Regions from separate parts of the Photobacterium sp. HL06 genome, predicted to be linked through region 1. Evidence: riboswitches for the same ligand, from Rfam matches in the RefSeq annotation. Region 1 holds a riboswitch; each other region holds the start of a gene.
What was found. A riboswitch is a leader RNA that binds a small molecule or an ion and turns the genes downstream of it on or off. The one in region 1 is predicted to bind lysine.

Region 1 (7,299 bases):
CAAAGAGTGGGCGCAAAGTGGTTTCCTGAACTTAGTCGGTGGGTGCTGTGGGACAACCCCTGAGCATATCCGTCAAATGGCCGAAGTGACTCGTGATGTGACCCCTCGTCAATTACCCGAAATTACTACTGCTTGTCGTCTCTCTGGGCTAGAGCCGTTAACCATTGAAGCTGATAGTTTATTTATCAATGTCGGTGAACGTACCAATGTTACTGGTTCAGCTCGTTTCAAACGCTTAATTAAAGAAGAGTTGTATGATGAAGCGTTAGAAGTGGCTCGTCAGCAAGTAGAAGCTGGTGCACAGATCATTGATATCAATATGGATGAAGGCATGCTGGATGCGGAAGCGGCAATGGTTCGTTTCCTCAACTTATGTGCAACTGAACCTGAGATTTCGAAAGTCCCTATCATGGTCGATTCTTCGAAATGGGAAGTCATTGAAGCGGGTTTGAAATGTGTCCAGGGCAAACCGATTGTTAATTCCATCTCGCTCAAAGAAGGCAAAGAAAAGTTTGTTGCCCAGGCTAAGCTGCTTCGCCGCTATGGTGCGGCTGTCATAGTGATGGCATTTGACGAAGTTGGCCAGGCAGACACCCGAGAGCGAAAAATTGAAATCTGTACCAACGCCTACCGTGTATTGGTCGATGAAGTGGGCTTTCCGCCTGAAGATATTATTTTCGATCCAAATATCTTTGCGGTTGCAACGGGTATAGAAGAGCACAATAACTACGCTGTCGACTTTATCGAAGCCGTTGGTGATATCAAGCGTACTTTGCCGCATGCCATGGTCTCAGGCGGTGTATCCAATGTTTCTTTCTCGTTCCGGGGAAATAACCCGGTGCGGGAGGCGATCCATGCCGTGTTCCTGTACCACTGTTTTAAGAACGGCATGGACATGGGGATTGTGAATGCCGGCCAGCTGGCAATTTATGATGACTTGCCGGATGAGCTGCGCGAAGCTGTCGAAGATGTGGTTCTTAACCGTCGAGATGACAGTACTGAGCGTTTACTGGATATTGCGGGGAAATACCGTGACAGTGGTGCGGTGGAAGATGATCGCAGTGCACAAGAATGGCGTGGCTGGGATGTCGAAAAACGCCTTTCACATGCGTTGGTCAAAGGTATAACGGAATTTATTGTCGAAGACACGGAAGAAGCTCGCCAAAATGCAAGCAAGCCACTTGAAGTGATTGAAGGCCCGTTGATGAACGGGATGAATATCGTTGGTGATTTGTTCGGTGAAGGCAAGATGTTCCTGCCGCAGGTAGTGAAATCAGCGCGCGTCATGAAACAGGCTGTTGCTTATCTTGAACCGTATATTAATGCTGAGAAACAGGCCGGTAGCTCGAACGGCAAGATTTTGATGGCGACAGTAAAAGGCGATGTTCACGATATTGGGAAGAATATTGTCGGTGTCGTACTGCAGTGTAATAACTACGAAATCATTGATCTTGGCGTGATGGTATCTTGCGATAAGATCCTCAAAGTTGCGAAAGAGGAGAATGTCGACATTATTGGCCTGAGCGGCCTGATCACTCCATCGCTTGATGAGATGGTACATGTGGCGAAAGAGATGGAACGCCAAGGCTTTGATTTACCATTGCTTATAGGGGGGGCGACCACCTCTAAAGCACATACAGCTGTGAAGATTGAAGAAAATTACCACGCGCCGGTAGTCTATGTTTCGAATGCTTCTCGTGCCGTTGGGGTATGTTCTGCTTTGCTCTCTGATGAACAGCGGCCAAAGTTTGTTGAACGTTTAGAGAAAGAGTACGAGGTTGTGCGGGATCAGTATGCCCGTAAAAAACCACGTACCGCCCCGATCACCTTGGAAGAAGCCCGAGCCAACAAAGTGGATATCGATTGGGAGGCCTATCAGCCACCCGTTCCGGCAAAAGGCGGGATCCACACGTTTAATGATTTCCCAGTATCTAGATTACGCAAGTATATCGACTGGACGCCTTTCTTTATGACCTGGTCGCTCAGTGGTAAATACCCAACCATCTTACGCCATGAAGTGGTGGGAGAAGAAGCGCAGCGCCTATTTGATGATGCTAATAAGCTGTTGGATGAGATTGAGCAAAGCGGCATGATTAAGGCCAATGGTGTCTGTGGATTGTTCCCGGCCAACAATATCGGTGATGATATTGAGGTTTACACCGATGAGTCTCGTACTGAGGTGCTGACGACCTTGCGTGGTTTGCGCCAGCAGACGAACAAACCCAAGGGGCCAAACTACTGCCTGTCGGATTATATTGCGCCGAAAGAGAGCAAAAAGGCTGACTGGATTGGTGCTTTCGCTGTCACTGGCGGGATCGGAGAATATGACATAGCTGCTCAGTTTAAGGCTAAGGGCGATGATTACAACGCCATTATGATCCAGGCGGTAGCTGATCGCTTGGCTGAAGCATTTGCTGAGTGTATGCACAAAATGGTGCGTAAGGAAATCTGGGGTTATGCGGCTGATGAAGATCTGAATAATGACGATCTGATCCGCGAGAAGTATCAAGGTATTCGTCCTGCGCCGGGCTATCCGGCTTGTCCTGAACATACCGAGAAGGACGAGATCTGGAAGTTGCTGGATGCCGAGGCAAATACGGGTATGACCCTGACAGAGAGTTTTGCAATGTGGCCGGGAGCGGCGGTATCGGGCTGGTATTTCTCCCATCCGGAATCTCGCTACTTTGCGGTGGCACAGATCCAAGCCGATCAGCGTGATAGCTATGCTGAGCGTAAAGGCTGGGATCTGGTTGAAGCAGAAAAGTGGCTGGGGCCTAACCTTTAAATTCAGAGTTATACCAATCGGGATAAGTAAGTGTTCAGATAATTGCGCAGGAAAAATCACCTAAGGCAAGGAAGAATTTGCAGTAACTAGTGGTTCTAATTACAAAAATTCTGACGTAGTAATAGGTGATTTTAACCAGCAAGAATGATCAAGTACTTATGCTGATTGGTATTAGCCATTAAGATGAGAAGGGCGCCGCAAGGCGCCCTTTTACTGTTATTACAATCCAGGTTCGGTTGAGTTACTCAAGAATTTTGCGGTGCAGTGTTTTCACCACAGATTTTGCATCTTGCTCCTTAACGAGGAAACACAGGTTGTGCGGGCTGGCACCGTAGCAAATCATGCGTAGGTTATAGTCATCCAGCGCCCCAAAGATCTGTCTTGCTGAACCCTTGGTACTGCTCATCTGGTTACCAATAAGAGCAACGAGGCATAGGCCTTGTTCAACCTCAACACGGCATAGCTTGCTGAGCTCTTCGACGGCTTTTTCGGGTAGTGTAGGCGCGCCGCCTCCCGTATCGGTTTGATCCAGGGTGAGTGAGACACTGACTTCTGAGGTAGTGATCAGGTCCACTGAAATTTTATGCTCGGCAAGGATGCGAAACACTTCGGCTAAGAAACCATAGGCATGGAACATATTCAGGCTGGTTAGCGTGACCATAGTCTGGTTGCAGCGCAGGGCCAGTGCACGGAATAGTGGGGCCTTATTGACGCTTTCACGGATCCATGTTCCACCTTGCTCCGGTGCTTTTGATGAGCCGATAAACACCGGGATCTGCTGGCGAACAGCCGGAACCAATGTTGAAGGGTGTAGGATCTTTGCCCCGAAGTTTGCCATTTCAGAGGCTTCGCTGAAACTGATCTCTTTAATGGGCTTAGCCGCCGGGGTAATGCGGGGATCGGTGGTGTACATGCCGGGTACATCCGTCCAGATTTCCAGCGTTGCGGCATCTGTTGCTTCAGCCACCAGTGCGGCACTGTAGTCACTGCCGCCACGTCCCAGTGTAGTGGTCGTCCCTTCGCTATCCGAGCCAATGAAACCCTGCGAGACCACCACCTGCTTCTCCAATAGTGGCTGTAGTTGCGTGGCTGCCAGCTGGCGGATCACCTCTGGCTGAGGGATCGCTTTACCAAATTGGCTGTCGGTACGCATAATGTCACGAATATCGAAACGGACGGTATCGACGCCCATTTCGTTGAGGATCTGAGTAAACAGGTGGGTTGATAGTAGCTCACCATGAGAAACTAGCTGGTCGGTCAGTTGCGCGCTAGGCTGTATTGCCGCTTGTTCAGCCAGGGTTGAGACTGAGTCTAGCAAGCTACCTATCGCAGAGGTCACGGTTTCAGGCGATTTCAGCTCACTGATGACACCATGGTGTATTTCTTTCAGGCGAGTCAGAAGCTGTTGGCGAAGGGCTGCATCATTGACGCCGTTGGCCAGCTCGACAAGCAGGTTGGTAACACCAGAGCAGGCACTGATCAAAACGATACGGGCGGCTGGGTTGTGTTTGATGATGGCGGCACTACGGCTCATTGCAGTAAAATCTGCAACGCTGGTTCCACCAAACTTAGCGACAGTCAGGGCTGTGGCATTATTAACTACAGGGCTCAAAGTAAGTCTCCCAATAACAGTAAAATTATAACGAAGAATAGGGAATTTACTCGGGAGGATATTCCCGACATCCAATTGTCAGGAGAGCAGGTAGGCGAGACGTATTGATAGCGCTACAACCAGAAGCTCCCCACCTTTCAAAAGAGAAAGGTGACAGCCAGAAGGATTCAACCTTCATAGCCGATACTACTGGCCCCCTGTCCAGCAGTATCTCGGCGTTACTCCCCCTCTCTATGCTGCTTAGGGGTGGGGCCCCGCAACCATAGATACCTGGGTAACGCTCCTCTTCTATTTTTACCTGATGGTATTCCAATCATCAGGATGAACAAAAAACGATCTCTATTGAAGCGAATTTGTTACTTGCTTGTCAATGGGAACATGAGAATTTATGCAAAGAAATTGCAATAAATACGACGGGCTATTTATATGCTTGGTTACGTTGCTTGGTTACATTGCTTGCTTCGAAACGAAATTCCTTTAATACTGGTTAACTGCGTGAAGACCAAACGGTACGCTTTTGTGTTCCAGGCAAGCGTACCGCTGGGAGCAACATTCTCGCCCTACCACAGCACTTCAGGGAATCACCGAACTCTTACTAAAGGGAGATACAATAATGACAATCGGTAGCTTTTATCCTCCACAACGAACACTAATGGGCCCTGGGCCGTCAGATATTTACCCGCAGGTTCTACAGGCCTTAAGCCGTCCGACGATTGGCCACCTAGACCCGTTGTTTATAGGCATGATGGATGAGCTGAAGCAGTTGCTGCAGTATGCCTTCCAAACACAAAATACGTTCACGATTGCGGTATCGGCACCGGGCAGTGCCGGTATGGAAGCTTGTTTTGTTAACCTGGTAGAGCCGGGTGACAAAGTGATAGTCTGTCGCAATGGCGTGTTCGGCGATCGTATGCGTGAAAATGTCGAGCGTTGTGGCGGTGAAGCCGTGATGGTAGATAACGCATGGGGCGAGCCCGTTGATCCGCAATTGGTTGAACAGGCACTAGAGGCGAACCCAGATGCAAAAATTGTCGCTTTCGTGCACGCAGAAACCTCTACTGGGGCATTGAGTGATGCCGAGGCGATTGCCAAGCTTGCACGCCAGCATGACTGCCTGACTATTGTTGATGCTGTAACGTCATTGGGTGGTGTCCCTCTGCTGGTGGATGAGTGGCAGCTCGATGCCGTGTATTCAGGTAGCCAGAAGTGCCTGTCGTGTGTACCAGGCCTGTCGCCGTTGACATTCTCACAGCGTGCCGTAGATAAAATCCAAAGCCGTAAGAGCCAGGTGCAGAGCTGGTTCCTCGATCAAAGCTTGGTCTTGGGTTATTGGAGTGGTGAAGGTAAGCGGAGCTACCACCATACAGCCCCGGTCAATAGCTTGTATGCCTTGCACGAAGCGCTCGTTTTGCTAAAAAATGAAGGCTTGGAAAATGCATGGCAGCGCCATAAGGATGTTCACCTAGAGTTGCGTGAGGGGCTGGAGAAGCTGGGCATTGAGTTCGTGGTGGATGAAGCTCACCGCCTGCCACAGTTAAATGCCGTGCATATTCCTGATGGTGTTGATGATGCACTCGTGCGTAAAACATTGCTTGAACGCTATAACCTAGAGATCGGTGCCGGCCTTGGTTCGCTTGCCGGAAAGGCATGGCGGATTGGCCTGATGGGCTATGCGGCAAGAAGTGAAAATGTCGCCCTGTGCCTAAAGGCACTGGAAACGACATTAAAATAATGGTGAAAAAAAAACGGCTACCTCGGTAGCCGTTTTTGCAGGTGCCGTTAACTGGGTGAGCCTGAAGTCTCTGCACTATGGTTGGGGTCTTCGGCGATAGAGTCAGGTTTAATTAAAACCGGGATTGCCTCGCTGGAGGTAAAGTCGTTGCCAGGGAACAAATATTTGGCCTCCTGCCTGATTTGTTCAGCCTGGCTCTGGTTACCAAGGAACAGGTAGGCTGCAATCAAGTTTTGGTATAGGGCAGGACGCGGCCAGTTCACGGCTTTTTTAGTGGCCCATTGAATATACTCATTGACCAGATCCGGGTTGCTAGATGCCGCGCCAAGTTGGAGCTGCGTGACGTGCAAATCCCATTCAAAACGATTTTTCCAGGCCCAAGGGTTATTGACCTTCAGCAGGTAGTCGACATTGGTAGGTCGGGTCGTTTCATATTTTGTCAGCAAATAGCCGGAGTACAAGGTGGTTGCCATATAGCTAGCTGTGGCTATCGGTAGCAGCAGGACCAAAAAGCGGATAGTCAGTACATAGTTTGCTTTGAGCTTGTAGTATTTGGCTGTTAGGTTATCGACCCAGTAAATCAAAATAATGAAAATCGCCCAGTGCACCAGTGAATGGTAAAACGGGTATTCCAACTGGGTATGCAAGGTGATTGGGAAAAACAAGCCAACCAGTGCCAGCTGGGTGCCCTCCCGTGCTTTCTTTATTCTGGCAAATACAGCAACAGCGGCTAGCAACAGGGCAAGGAGCGGAACGATACCGCCTTCGGAAGCCCAGTAAAGCAGTTCATTGTGCGGATGGTCGAGCGCTGCAAGGCCATAATGTTGCTCTGGATCAGCTTGGTGCCATTGTGCTGTTTGGGTAATGAAAGAGGACTCAAATGTTCCGTAGCCATAGCCTGTTAACGGCTGTTTTAAGAACATGTTAAAGGCTTGCGGAATATGGATGGAACGTGCACTTTCCAGGCTGAGTTTATTATCTGACGGTGCCCAGCCGCTATTGCTGCTCAGGTTCCAAGACACACTCAGGCCAAGTACAACCATCAATAGCCACATCCGCCATTGCGCCTTGGCTGCAAAGCGGCGCAGGTACGGGATCATCAGCCCGGTACCTACCACGGCACCCAGCCAACCGGTGCGGGAGCTGAGAACAACCAACATAGGAATAGTG
Region 2 (7,299 bases), 1.2 Mb from region 1:
CAATGCATCCACCCGTTGTTGCTGGCGCTGCATCTGTACCAATATTTCATCACTGGCCATCGCAGCCTCGGTAGGGTTGACCCCTGCGCCCGGTCGTACACGTTGTAATCCGCTGATCACAATCGTATCGTCAGGTAATAGGCCATCCTTAACCAAGCGTAAGCCATTATGCTTTTTCCCCAACGTAACGGGGCGGTACCGGACCTTGTTCTCGCTATCTAACACCAACACAAATTTATTGTTTAGATCGGTACCGACGGCTTTATCATCAATAAGAATGCCCTGGTAACTCGCGCTACCTGCCACTTTAATCCGGGCAAAGAGACCGGGAGTGAAACGCCCGTCACTGTTTTCAAACACTGCCCTGCCCCGGATCGTACCGGTTTGCTCGTTAACCTGGTTATCCATAAAATCAATATGGCCGGCATTGGGGAAGCCTTGATCATCAGCCAAGCCCATCAAGACTGGTGATTTGCTGTCATGGGAGTCAAGCCGGCTGCCTTCACGTGCCAGACGCTTGTATTTCAGGTAAGTCTGTTCATCAGCATCGAAATAGGCATAGATTGTATCTGTCGATACCAGGGTTGTTAGCAGGCTCTGCCCTGCCGTCACATAGTTCCCTTTCGTGATCAAGGCGCTTGATACCCTGCCGGAAATCGGTGCTTTAACCTGGGTATATTCAAGATCCAACTGGGCTTGTGCCAATGCCGCTTTACGTGATTGTACCCTGGCGTTTGCCTGCTGCTGACTTGCAGCACGATTGTCGAGCTCTTCCTGAGAAATAGCATTCTTTTTTATCAGTTGCTTGCCACGTGCAAGCTGTCGCTGAGCCAGCAGCGCCTGACTTTGTGCATCAACCAGATCAGCTTTCAGACGACTTACCTGAGCTTCTAAGGGTTTGGCATCGATCAAAAACAGCACATCGCCCGCCTTAACCAATGTGCCTTCTTCGAAGACCACTTGCTCAACGTAGCCAGAGACTCGAGGCTTTAGTTCAACAGTTTGCGGTGCCTGCAAGCGACCTGTAAATTCATCCCATTCGGTGATCCGCTCGCTGATCACTTGTGCAACCGTGATCTGCGGAGCTGGCGGTTGGCCATGGCTGGCCTGCTCTCCAATCTGCGGCTGGCAGGCCACCAGCACACCAGCAGCTACTGTAGCTAGCACCAGGTTCCGTAATCCTTGTTGTGCTCTCATCTTATTCTCCATGGAATGTAGTTCTTATGGAGAGCATTCTATGCCGCCTAACACATCACAAATAATTTTAAATTGTTATCACACACATAAATTTTTATGATGTATTGACCAATACTAGCCAGCCAATACATAAAATACTATGATGTATCGCACTCCAATACATAAGCAGGGAGCTAGGTATGCGACCGCAAGAACTCAACCTCCTGGTCATTTTTGATACCATCATGACCGAGAAATCGATCACCCGTACTGCTGAGCGGTTATCAATGACACAGCCAGCGATCTCTAACGCGGTAGCCAGGATGCGGGGGGCGTGGAAGGATGATTTGTTTGTCAAAGACGGCCGTAATATCCAGCCAACAACTTATGCGAAAAACCTCTGGGATCAAATACGGGATCCTCTGCACGATCTAAATCGCGCTATTGAACCTGATACCTTTGAGCCCCAAGTCGCTAAACGCACATTCAGGATCGCCGTCAGCGATATCGTCGTAGATACCGTCTGGTTGGACTTACGACGTTATTTTGAAGAACACGCGCCGGGTATCAACCTGCATGCGGTTCCCTATACCATCATCAATGCCCAAAAAGTCTTGGATGATGCCGAAGTGGATTTGGTCATGGGGGCGACTACCCCGCTACCGGAAAGTATCCGTTCAACACACCTTCTCGATATCTGCCACGTTTGCGCAATGCGAAAAGACCACCCGTTGGCAAAACCGGATTTAACCATTGAAGAGTTTGCCAATGCCGATCACCTGCTGGTTTCGCTATCGGGCGATAGCTATGGAGCGACAGACAGGGCTTTGCACCAGCTTGGGATGACGCGACGAGTAGCCGTTACGGTCAATCACTTTGCTTCTGCAGCCCCCCTTCTCATTGACAGTGATCTCATTGCCATTCTACCGGCAGCAGCAACCTATAAGCACGTTGCCAGCGGTAAGCTTTCCGTCACCCACAGCCCGATAGAGATCCCCCGAGGCTCTGTTTCAATGTGGTGGCACAAACGCCAGGACAAGGATGCAGGCCTACAATGGCTGAGGGACCATATTCAGGAAAAATTCGTTACCCGGTGGAACCAAAACCTCCGGGAAGTCTTTGAGTGTGTCTGCTCGTAAACAAGCCGACAGCCAAACCAGCATTAGGCTGGTTTGGCGACTCCAAAAGGGTATAGTGATAAACCCTGTCCGCATTTATGCAATCCCAGATAAGAATTAACTTCCATTTTCGCATGGATTTGTTTCTCTACACACCAGCCCCTCTTGCCTTATCGATGACAGAAAGCGATAGTCTATACGCATAAATATTCACGATATTGTTGACACCTATCTACATTTGATGTTTGAATCAAGCTATCCCAAGTATTGTTGGGATCAGAAGAGGTGCGTTAACCAGGTAGTCTGCTCGAGGTATCCAAGTACCCGTGACCGCAGATAAGGGGGATTAACGCCGAGGTAAGTGTTTTGCGTTTGGAAGCAAGACTTACCGGTTGCTGAGGCTGAATCCTCAGGACTGTCACCTATGGTGGAGAGCTTCTGGTATTTGTGCTTTATTGCCCCAAAGTGGCTCATTGCCATTGGTGCCTTCGCAAAACCAAGCTCTCTGAACTGATATTAAAAAGTTCGGATGAGAGATGCCTAATCAAACTTCTATTTCTGCTCCCGCTGCCGGGAATGCACGCTTACAGCAAACTACTTTATGGACGGCCCTCATCACCCCGTTCCACGCCGATGAGTCGATTGACTTTGCTAGCCTGGCCCAATTGGCAAAAGAGCAAGAAGCGGCTGGCAATGGGATCCTGATCCTTGGCAGTACCGGCGAAGCATTAGCGATGACAGCTGCTGAACAGCAGGACGTGATCCGCCATATCTGCGCACTGGAGCTTTCTGTTCCACTCATGGTGGGCGTCGGCGGCTTCCAACTGCAACAACAGATGCAATGGCTGGAGTTCTTGGCAGGTTATCCTGTTGATGCCCTGCTAATACCGGTTCCGCTATACGCCAAGCCTGGTGCCGCTAGCCAGTTGAAGTGGTTTAACAGCCTACTTGATGCCAGCCAATGGCCATGCATGATTTATAACGTGCCTTCACGCACCGGTGTCGCCCTCGACGAACAAACCTTGAGTTCACTAGCTAGTCACTCCAACGCATGGGCTGTGAAAGAAGCCAGTGGATGCGTCGAGACTTTCACCCGTTACCACAACGCAGCCCCGTCACTACAGTATTTCTGTGGCGATGATGGCCTGCTGGTCGATTTTATTGCCGCCGGTGCCTGCGGCCTGGTATCTGTGGCCGCCAACGCCTGGCCCGAAGCCACTGCGCACTATGTGCGCCAGAGCTTTAGCCAACCAGCGCCAGACTTCAAGGCCCTATGGCAACAAGCCAGCAACAGCTTGTTCTGTGCCTCTAACCCAATCCCGGTAAAAGCCCTGATGCAGCGTCAGGGTCGTCTCAATAACGCCGGACTGCGTCCCCCGCTTTACATGGACGAGATGCAAGAATTAACCCCGATTATCAATGCCGATTTAAAAATAAACCAATGGATGGAAACATGTCTGAATCAGTAGTAGCCCCAGACTGGAAACTTTTACTTGACCAACTTGAGCGCGGCGAAGTGCGTACCGCCACCCAGGATCCACAAGGAGAATGGCACGCCGATGCTGGCGTGAAACAAGGGATCCTAGCCGCTTTTCCAGCTGGCGAACTCGTTAGCTTCGGGCCTGAATACCCTGGCGCAGTCGACAAACATAACCTGAATCCACGCCAATTCAGGCCGGAAGAACAGGTTCGCATGGTACCGGGAGGTTCAGCGGTTCGACGCGGTGCTTATGTTGCGCCAGGCGTTGTGATCATGCCACCGGCCTACATTAATATCGGCGCCTATGTCGATAGCGGTACGATGGTAGACAGCCACGCCCTCGTTGGCTCCTGTGCCCAAATCGGCAAAAATGTCCATCTCTCCGCGGGTGTGCAAATCGGCGGTGTGCTGGAGCCTGTTGGTCAAACACCTGTGATCATCGAAGATGATGCTTTTATCGGGGCCGGTTGTGTGATCGTTGAAGGGATAGTCGTCAAAAAAGGAGCGGTACTGGCACCAGGTGTTACTCTGTCTGCGGCTGTTGCTGTTTATGATCTGGTCAATGAGTGCCAGTTACCAAAAGGGGCACCAATCCCAGAAGGCGCAGTTGTCGTTCCGGGCAGCCGACCTGCCAGCAGTGAGTGGGGCAAGAAGATGGGTTTGAGCGTACAGTGCCCGATTATCATCAAATACCGGGATGACAGCAGCGATGCTTCACTGGTACTGGAAGAGGCACTGCGTTAATGGCACTGACTGAGCACGTTCGCAAAGCGCTGCAACTGGCCAGCGAGCAACAACCACACTCCTTTTATGCCTACGATCTTGATGGACTCGATCAACACTTGGCAAACCTTGCAGATGCGCCAGCCAGATTATGGTATGCCGTTAAAGCAAATCCGCTATCGTCCATCATCCAAACCCTTGACGCCAGGGGCTTTGGCTTTGATGTCGCGAGCTTAGGCGAATTACATCAGGTCTTGGCGCAAGGCGTCGACCCGGCACGTATTTTAAATACCGGGCCGGTAAAAACACCAGAGCACCTGGCCGAATTTATCGAGCATGGCGTCCGCATTTTTGTGCTGGAGAGTCACCAGCAGGCCGATGATCTGGCCAAGATCGCCAGCGAAAAGCAAATTCGCGTCCAGGTCTTATTACGGGTGCAACTGCCGTGGGCTCAAAATCCAGAAGACAAGATGAATGTCTTAGGGGGAAGCTCTCCAACCCCGTTCGGGCTGACACCTGAGCAGTGGATGCCGGATGCTTTCACGCTACCTGACGACTTTGAGCTGCTGGGCGTGCATTGCTTCCAGTGGGGCAATATCCTTTGTGCCGATACCCTAGTGCAAACCTGGTGGGCGGCTATGCCGCGACTTGCTGCCCTACTTGATGCCTGGCAAATAGAAGAACCGATTGTCGACTTAGGCGGCGGGCTTGGTATCCCTTATGCCGGACAACAGCAAGAACTTGACTGGCAGCAGGTTTGCCAAGGGCTAACACAGCTAAAAAGCGAGTTCCAGCTTGGCGAGTGCTGGATGGAACTAGGCCGTTATGCGGTTGGCCCTTATGGCTATTATGCGAGTAAAGTGGCCGACATCAAACATAACCAAGGTGTCCGCTTTGCCGTCATTGAAGGCGGAAGCCAGCACCTGCTGCGTCCGGCACTCACAGAGCAAGCATTCCCAGTTGAAACTCTACAAGCTGATGATTCGCTACTTAGGTCTTACCAGATCCACGGCGCCCTCTGCACCGGGCTAGATTGCCTCGGCAGCTTACAGTTGCCAGGCGGCCTGCAGCGTGGTGAGTGGTTGATCTTCTCTCAAGCAGGAGCGTATGGTTTTACCGAAAGTATGCCCTACTTCCTGTGCCACAACCTCCCTGCTGAGTTAACTTTCTCTCGAGAAGGTATGAAGGTTGTGCGAGCAAGTGCTCCAGCCAGCCATTATTTAGCTTAGGCAAATAGTGAGCTCAGGGGTAAATAGCCAGCCCTGTCACGGCTAGCAATTTTCAGCGTTACCTGCAACAGCATACACTTCTAACCACCAAGTGTTATGCTGTTGCCACAACATGGAAAGGAGCCGGATCAACATATCCGGCAGTGCAGATGATAAAAACAACTACTGTCAAAGTTGGCGAACAGCCAACCGGCGATCCGATGGAAGTGCCGGTGATCCATATTAAAGGTCGGGGCGATGGCCCGCGTGTTTATATTCAGGCCAATATCCATGGTGCCGAAGTGCAGGGAAATGCCGTTATTTACCAGCTGTTAGACCTATTCCGCAAGCATCCGCCGCAAGGGGATGTGGTAATGGTTCCTCAAGCTAACCCTCTTGGCATCAACCAAAAGAGTGGCGAGTTTACCCTTGGCCGTTTTGATCCGGTTACAGGTATCAACTGGAATCGCCAATATCATTTTAATAGCAGCCTGCTTGAACCTTTCAGCCAACAATACTTAGATGCCGACGAGGCCGTGATCCGTGATGCGTTTCGCCAAGAACTAAGGGAGCAACTTGAAGAACGCCAGAGCTCAGCATGGGGCCTGTCCTGTGGTCAGCATTTGGCCATCAACCTGCAGAAAATGGCCATGGAAGCCGATATTGTCCTTGACCTGCATACCGGCCCTATCTCTGCTCGCCATCTCTATGTACCGGAATATGCCCGCGAGCGAGCCCGCCACTTTAATATCCCGCTAAATATCCTGATCCCAAGTGACTTTAGCGGCGCACTGGATGAAGCCAGCTTTAGCCCTTGGTGGCAGCTAAGCCAGCAATTTGCCAAACTTGGCCGCAAGCTACCCGTGATGGTGGATGCCTTTACCATAGAGCTAGGTTCGCAAGAGCTGTTAGATGTGAACGCAGCCGAGCGTGATGCGCTAGGGATCTGCAATTACCTACAGCACCAGGGTGTGTGGCAAGACAATCCATTTATTTGTGATCCTGTCTCGCTCTATGCCTGTGATCTAAGTGACTATAAAGCCTATCACAGCCCGGCGGGCGGTCAGGTCGAATATCGGGCTCAGCTTAATCAGCCACTTGCTGCTGGTGAGCCCCTCGCTACCCTTTGGCACTTTAATACCCTCGGCAGTGAGTCTTGCCTAAGCCGTGATCTTACCCTGCCCTGTGACAGCATCCCGGTCTTGCACTTTGCCTCAGCAAGCGTACAACAAGGAACGGAGCTGTATAAGGTACTGACCAATACATTTATGCTTTAGGCCTGATAAAGCAGGCTTAGTGCCTTCGAATCCAGTATCACTACCTGATTTCTGGCTCTATGATTGAACTTTTTTCTAGGGAGGCTCTTTCCTCCCTTTTGAATATGATTAAAATGCTATCCCTCATCGCCAACGACTGTCATAAGAAAGCAAGGGGTACCACTTAAGTGTCTACTTTTGCACTTACTGCCATACTACAACAGCAGTTTCGACCACTATGTTTCGCTTCATATAAAGCATCATCCGCAACTTCCAGCAGTTTACGAGCAGAAATATTTGGATTAGGAATAACGGTAGAGACACCAACACTCACAGTA
Region 3 (7,299 bases), 680 kb from region 1:
CTGGACAAAGGCGAAGCACGGACTAACTGGCTGGCCCGCCCGCTGACAGCAAAACAGCTAGACTACGCCGCTGCAGACGTTTTTTATCTGTTACCGCTGTATCAGAAGCTGTTGAAGCAGGTTGAAGAGAAAGACTGGCTGGAAGCATTAGAGCAGGAATGTGCCTCACTGATGCTTAAACGGATGAAATCAGTTGACCCGGATAAGGTGTACCTAGATATAAAAAATGCTTGGCAGCTAGAGCCTAAGCAGCTGGCAGTGTTGCAAAAAGTGGCGAAGTGGCGGTTACTTGAAGCCCGCAAGCGTGATTTGGCCCTGAACTTTGTGGTGAAAGAACTGCACCTTTGGAAGCTGGCTCGCTATAACATTAAGTCAAAAGCCGTGATGGCCAAAGAAGGCTTCGATAACATGGAGATCCAGCGCCATGCTAGCCGTTTGCTAAAAATGGTTTATGACGTTGAAGATATGTCTCCCCAGGATTATCCGGATAAAATTGTCCGTCTTGTTGATTTGGCTGGCTACAAGCAGTTGGTGAAGCGAATCAAAGACGAGGTCAGTAAAGTCGAAGCGGAAACTGGCTTGGCGCCAGAGTTTCTGGCATCCAAAAAACAAGTTAACCAATTGATTTCATGGGCCTGGAAGAAGCAAAGGCCTGTCGATGAACTACCGGATATGCTAAAAAACTGGCGCAAGGCATTATTTGAAGAACGCGTGTTGCCGTTATTGGATAGATAATATCTTCAGAAGCAGGTTTAAATAATAAAACGCCCCGGTTTCTCAACCGGGGCGTTTTTATAAAGGGCGGTAGGCTACTTCTCTTCGTCCGGCAGCGTGACATTGAGCTCAAGAACAGATAAATCTTCTTCTTTCTGATCCAGGTTCACACTCACTTGCTCGGGGGTGATTTCGACATATTTTCGGATCACCTCAAGAATGTCCTGCTTTAGCTGTGGCAGGTAACTAGGCGTGCCTTGGTTGGCAGTACGCCTTTCGGCAACGATAATTTGCAGCCTTTCTTTCGCCACACTCGCTGTCGTCGGTTTTTTGGGGCGGAAGAACTCTAGCAAAGCCATAGTGAATTAGCCTCCAAATAAGCGTTTAAGGAAGCCTTTTTTCTCTTCCTCTAAGAAACGGAATGGACGTTCTTCGCCCATCAAGCGGCCAACAGTATCTTCATAGGCGATACCTGCGTCAGATTCTTTATCGAAAATAACGGGCTCACCCTTATTTGAGGCGTTGAGTACAGCCTGGCTTTCAGGGATCACACCTAATAGTGGAATATGCAAGATTTCCTCAACATCACCGACGCTCAGCATTTCGCCCAAGGTAACTCGAGCTGGGTTGTAGCGGGTAAGCAGCAAGTGTGTTTTCACTGGCTCTAGCGAATTTTCTGCTCGGCGTGATTTAGAATCGAGAATACCCAGGATACGGTCAGAATCGCGTACTGAAGAGACTTCCGGGTTGGTTGTCACAATAGCTTCATCAGCAAAGTAAAGTGCCATGAGTGCACCGGTTTCGATACCGGCTGGTGAGTCACAGATGATAAACTCAAAACCCATTTCATCCAGATCACTTAATATACGTTCTACACCGTCTCGGCTCAGTGCATCTTTGTCACGCGTTTGTGAAGCAGGCAGAACGTATAAATTATCAACGCGCTTGTCTTTGATCAGCGCCTGATTAAGGTTGGCTTCACCATTAATCACATTGACAAAATCATATACGACACGGCGCTCGCAACCCATGATCAGGTCAAGGTTACGCAGGCCGATGTCAAAATCAATTACTGCAGTTTTTTTGCCGCTTAAGGCGAGGCCTGATGCGATAGCTGCACTGGAAGTTGTTTTACCAACGCCACCTTTCCCCGAGGTAACAACGATAATACGCGCCATCTATAAATTCCTTATCAAACGTTATAAAGCCAAATGCTCTATGTTTAAATTATTTTCAGCAAGTGAGATAACGACACTTTTACCCCAGAACTCAGCTTCGATTTTATCACTTAGCCAGTAGTTTCCGGCAATGGAAATTAGTTCAGACTGTAAATTATGGCAAAAAATACGCGCCTGTTGCTGGCCGCTGGCCCCTGCAATCGCACGGCCACGCATTGTGCCGTATATATGGATGCAGCCATCAGCAATAATCTCTGCTCCGGCACTGACATGGTTCATGACAACCAGGTCACAATTTTTGGCATAAATCTGCTGGCCTGAGCGAACCGGTGTACGAATGATTTTGGTCGGCTCCATAACGGGCTTTGCCGGTTTGGTTTGCCTTGCCGCATTCATAATAGCAAACCCGGCGCGCTTTGCCTGAGTTTGGTGATGAGTATCCTTACAGCCGCTGATCCCCACAGGGATCATTCCCGCATTTTGGACTTCTGTTTTCAGCAAGCTGAAGTCGATACTGTCTCCAGCTTGGCTGATGTCGATAACGACAGGCGCAGCGGCGAAAAAATTAGGCGCTTGATTGACTTTCTCTTTTAAGAAGTCTGTCGCCTTTTCGATGTCCCCGTCAACGAGATGCAGGGCCGAGAGCGTGAAAGAGCTCCCTTTTAGTTCTGCTGGTTTTGTCATACTCATTCAATGACTGTCGCTTAATTAGCCGTTAAGGTACGTTATCACATAGATACTTGCATGTTATATTCCCAAGGGTATATCAGCAAGCTATCCTTGCTTTAGCGTTGGAAATTCAGACAAGCGTCTCATCTGCGTGGCTCAGTAGTGGCTATCGGAGGGAATGATTTCGCAATATTGCGGTCTGAATTAGGTGAAAGCTTTAACTTACAGGCTATTTTTGATGTTTTGTGCAATTTACAAAAGTCCTAAAAAAGAAAACACATATTTATATATCAACACCAAAGACGACTTTTCAGAGGTTCCTGATAGTCTGATGGCAACTTTTGGAGCTCCTCAGTTTGTGATGGTGCTGAAGCTCGATAATGGACGTAAATTAGCGCTGGCTGATGTGGACAAGGTGAAAGAAGCACTAGGAACGGTTGGCTATTACCTTCAGGTTCCACCACCAGTGACAAATTTGCTGGAACAATATAAGGCTGACAAAGCCGAAAAAATGCATAAAGGGTAACTATGCGCAAGCGATTGATATCGGCCCTTGTGGCTTTAGGTTTAGGGATCTCGTCTTCGGTATTGGCCGCTGACGTAGGGTTTGACGAATATGTTCTCGGGCTCAAAGCTGAGGCCCGTGAAAATGGAATTTCAGAGTCGATAATCAACTCTGCTTTCGAAGGTATTAAATTTACTGAACGTGCGGTAAAGGCTGACAAGAATCAGCCAGAAAGAAAGTTGACCTTAGACGAATATATCCCTCGAGCAGTACCAGACTGGAAAGTAGAGCAAGCTAACCAGCTATATCGGAAGCATAAAACGGCTTTGGATAAAATTGGTCGGCAATTAGGTGTTCAACCGAGGTTTGTTGTCGCCCTGTGGGGGGTCGAAAGTAACTTTGGACGCCTGATGGGTAATTACAATGTCATTGAAGCCTTATCGACATTGGCTTATGAAGGTCGTCGAGAGGCTTTTTTCCGCAAGCAGGTTATGGCGGCCTTAGAAATTTTGAATGAAGGTCATATTAGTCCTGAGAAGATGAAAGGTTCTTGGGCTGGGGCGATGGGTCAGCCACAGTTTATGCCAACTTCATTTTTATCTTATGCCGTAGACGGTAATAATGATGGCCGGATCGATATTTGGAGCACTGAGGCTGATGTGTTTGCCTCAGCAGCCAATTACCTGAATAAGTCGGGTTGGGATGACAAATATACCTGGGGAAGGCAAGTAAAATTACCGAGTAGTATGAATGACTCGGTAATGGGAGTGGAAAAGGAAAAAGGTCGTCCTCTGTCGGAATGGCAAAAACTAGGCGTAAGAAGATTGAATGGACAGCGGTTACCTGATGTAGATATTCAGGCTTGGCTTATTCAACCTGATGATAGTCATGGAAGGGCATATTTGGTTTATGGAAATTACCAAGCCTTGTTAAAGTGGAATAGATCGCATTATTTTGCCCTTGCTGTTAGCCATCTAGCAGACCGAATTCGGTAACAGTTAGACAAGGAAAAGCCAGACATTAAGTCTGGCTTTTTTTGTTTGTACTTTTCTCTGGCTTATAGAGTAAATATTACGTCTCAACTGAATTATTCACATCTGTCGTGTAAGCATTCTTGGGCAGGTAAGATTGAATAAGCGAAGTTATTGTCATCGGTGAAGCCAATGCATCGATGTAGGCCCAAGATGGGCTGAAGCAGCGTTGGGAGTGCATTGTGAGTGGTCTGTACTGGGATCCATTTATCGTATTGCTATCAATCTGTATATCAATCTATATGACGAATGGGTACGACACAGTGTTACTTTTTAATGTGGGGTTAAAGGATTTACAGCTACTTTAGTTGTTTGTTTTATTACTCTTTAGGATTATAGATATAAAAAAGCCCGGTATTTTACCAGGCTTTTGTTCAGCTTATATTCAGCAATTATTCGATTTCGAATTCTTCCAGAGCTTTGCCTTCATCAAGTGCTTTCTTCAGTGCACTTGGAGTACGGCCTTGACCAGTCCAGGTCTTTTCTTCGCCGTTTTCATCAATGAATTTATATTTAGCAGGACGAGCAGCGCGTTTTGCTTTAGGTGCTTTGCTCAGGCTCGCTAGTAATTCTTCTGGATCGATGCCGTCAGCTAGAAGCATTTCACGGTACTGAGCCAGTTTCTCATTACGCTCACTTTCTTTTGCGCGCTCTTCAGCTTCAGATTCTTCACGTTCAGTCACTACAGTTTGTAGTTTCTCAAGAGCTTCTTGAAGTTGTTCCAGAGTATATTCACGAGAAAGTGCGCGAAGGCTACGAAGGTTTAACAGCGCTTTCATTGCATCAGACATTTTAAATTTCCTGTTGGCTTAAAACTATTTTAAATAATAATAGCAGTCACGAATCAATAATTGCAATAATAATACTTTTAATAGCCTGATGCCAAATAAAATATCTGTCCTGATATTAAATTTTTCCTAATTAGGTTCATAAAATCTCATTTGTAATAATTGTTATCCATGCCTTTCGTGCAATTAATCGGGATACAATGACAGCATACTGATTATGTCGGTGCGTTCTGTTTCATATTAAAAGGTATAGAATAGTAGGGTTTTTGTTTATTTTTCCAGCACCTGAGCAAGATTATTCACTATTTCTGTTAAAGTTTTCATCGTAACTTGTTGCAAATGAATCGCTATCCCGTAGAATTAGCCATTCCTTGACTAAGGGTAGAGGCGCATTGTCTATAAGTAGCAGATTGGAGGGTGATTCCTTTGATGGTCTGCAAAAGGAGCCAATGCCGAAGTAAGTAAGGCTTATCATTCCTTCTTGCTGGGGTTGTCACCGAATAGGGGCAGCACTGCCATAGTATTAATTACATTAACTATGGAGCGCTACTGTGGGGTCGGAATAGGGGTCATCCTTTTCTTATGCTCTTCTCTCGCGACGATGTCGTGTTCAGCAGTAGATCTCCAACCAGGATCGGTTGTAGTAGAGATCATGAATATTGTAGATTTTTCCCATTCATCCATTTCACTTTTGCCGCCACTTGTGGCATTAGGTTTAGCGATTCTGACACGTCGCGTATTGGTTTCATTAGGCGTTGGTGTCCTTCTAGGTTCATTGTTACTGACAGATTTTTCGTTTGGTGCAACTGCAGAATATGTAGGTAGTACGGCGAAAGGACTTTTCATTGATGATGGCGCAATCAACAGCTGGAATATGAGCATTGTCGCTTTCCTTATATTATTAGGAATGACCACAGCACTGCTGACCCTTTCAGGTGGTACTCGTGCATTTGCAGAGTGGGCGCAAACAAAAATCAAAAGTAAGCGTGGTGCAAAGCTACTGGCTGCTTTTCTGGGTGTGTTTATCTTTGTCGATGACTATTTTAATAGCTTGGCAGTAGGATCTATTTCTCGTCCGGTAACCGACCGCTTTTATGTCTCCCGAGCAAAACTTGCCTATATTCTCGATTCAACCGCAGCACCAATGTGTGTGCTGATGCCAGCTTCAAGCTGGGGCGCATACATTATTACGCTTATTGGCGGGATCTTGGTATCACACGGCGTAACGGAATATTCAGCGCTAAGTGCCTTTATCCAATTAGCACCAATGAACTTCTATGCTGTCTTTGCTTTATTAATGGTATTTGTTGTTGCCTGGTTCCAGCTAGATATTGGTGCAATGAAAAAGCATGAACTGCAGGCTAGCCATGGCCGTGGTTTCGATGAAGGCGATGATGATAGCTTGGCGAAAGATCTAAACGACGAGCTGGAAATTGAAGAAAGCGATAACGGTCGAGTTTCTGATCTGATCATGCCGATTGTTGCCCTGATCTTCTCAACCTTCTTCTTTATGATTTTTACTGGGTCCCAGGCGCTGGCTGCTGATGGTATTGCCTTTAACATTCTAGGTGCGTTCGAGAATACCGATGTGGGTATGTCACTGGTATATGGTGGCTTGGTGGGTCTGTTCGGTGCGATGATCCCGGTATTACGCCAGCGTCTGCCAATGGCGGATGTGGTTCAAACGCTGTGGATTGGTGCGAAGTCAATGTTTGGTGCAATCCTGATCCTACTGTTTGCCTGGAGCATCGGTAGCGTGATCAGTGATATGGCTACAGGTAAGTACCTGTCTACGCTTGTGCAGGGTAATATCAATCCAATGCTGCTACCGGCAATTTTGTTCTTGCTGGCTGGCCTGATGGCGTTCTCAACCGGTACCTCTTGGGGCACATTCGGTATCATGCTGCCAATTGCGGGTGATCTGGCTGCTGCGACGGAAATTGCACTGATGCTACCAATGCTGGGTGCGGTATTGGCAGGTTCAGTGTTCGGTGATCACTGCTCACCGATTTCAGATACCACTATTCTGTCTTCGACCGGGGCTCGCTGCCACCATATTGATCACGTCGCTACTCAGCTGCCATACGCAGTGTCTGTTGCGTTTGTATCTACGGTTGGTTTCTTGGTTCTGGGTTTGACAAGCTCAATGGCTGTGGCGTTTATGGCCGCGACGATCACCTTTATTCTGGTGTGCCTGCTGCTGATGTGGCTATCTCGCCGTCCGACAGCACTTGCTGCGAAGATGAAAAGCTAGTCATTCGCCGCTTCTATGTTGATAAAAAGCCTGCAATCTGATTGCAGGCTTTTTTGCATCAACGGCGAGCCAGTATTTGTTACTGTTTGATTGATCCGGGTGCTTTCAATTCGGCCCTATTTTCTGTAGCATTTCGGCAGTTTTTTTGCGCTTGGACGGG

Region 2: another riboswitch for lysine. It lies ahead of dapA (4-hydroxy-tetrahydrodipicolinate synthase); the one in region 1 lies ahead of lysC (lysine-sensitive aspartokinase 3).
Region 3: another riboswitch for lysine. It lies ahead of AC51G0_RS05105 (Na+/H+ antiporter NhaC family protein); the one in region 1 lies ahead of lysC (lysine-sensitive aspartokinase 3).

What each region holds. Positions count from the first base shown of each region.
Region 1 is NZ_CM183914.1:344,077-351,375, forward strand. Features, by position in the region: gene metH (methionine synthase) at 1-2,785, shown strand, start outside; gene lysC (lysine-sensitive aspartokinase 3) at 3,027-4,319, opposite strand; lysine riboswitch at 4,513-4,693, opposite strand; gene AC51G0_RS01715 (pyridoxal-phosphate-dependent aminotransferase family protein) at 5,011-6,129, shown strand; gene AC51G0_RS01720 (PglL family O-oligosaccharyltransferase) at 6,177-7,299, opposite strand, start outside.
Region 2 is NZ_CM183914.1:1,519,049-1,526,347, reverse strand. Features, by position in the region: gene AC51G0_RS07200 (efflux RND transporter periplasmic adaptor subunit) at 1-1,197, opposite strand, end outside; gene AC51G0_RS07195 (LysR family transcriptional regulator) at 1,377-2,315, shown strand; lysine riboswitch at 2,567-2,740, shown strand; gene dapA (4-hydroxy-tetrahydrodipicolinate synthase) at 2,831-3,763, shown strand; gene AC51G0_RS07185 (2,3,4,5-tetrahydropyridine-2,6-dicarboxylate N-succinyltransferase) at 3,748-4,518, shown strand; gene AC51G0_RS07180 (PLP-dependent decarboxylase) at 4,518-5,726, shown strand; gene AC51G0_RS07175 (succinylglutamate desuccinylase/aspartoacylase family protein) at 5,876-6,982, shown strand; gene AC51G0_RS07170 (GGDEF domain-containing response regulator) at 7,146-7,299, opposite strand, start outside.
Region 3 is NZ_CM183914.1:1,025,046-1,032,344, forward strand. Features, by position in the region: gene rnd (ribonuclease D) at 1-735, shown strand, start outside; gene minE (cell division topological specificity factor MinE) at 810-1,073, opposite strand; gene minD (septum site-determining protein MinD) at 1,080-1,892, opposite strand; gene minC (septum site-determining protein MinC) at 1,914-2,576, opposite strand; gene AC51G0_RS05090 (YcgL domain-containing protein) at 2,800-3,087, shown strand; gene AC51G0_RS05095 (lytic murein transglycosylase) at 3,090-4,061, shown strand; gene AC51G0_RS05100 (H-NS family histone-like protein) at 4,490-4,888, opposite strand; lysine riboswitch at 5,260-5,442, shown strand; gene AC51G0_RS05105 (Na+/H+ antiporter NhaC family protein) at 5,538-7,139, shown strand.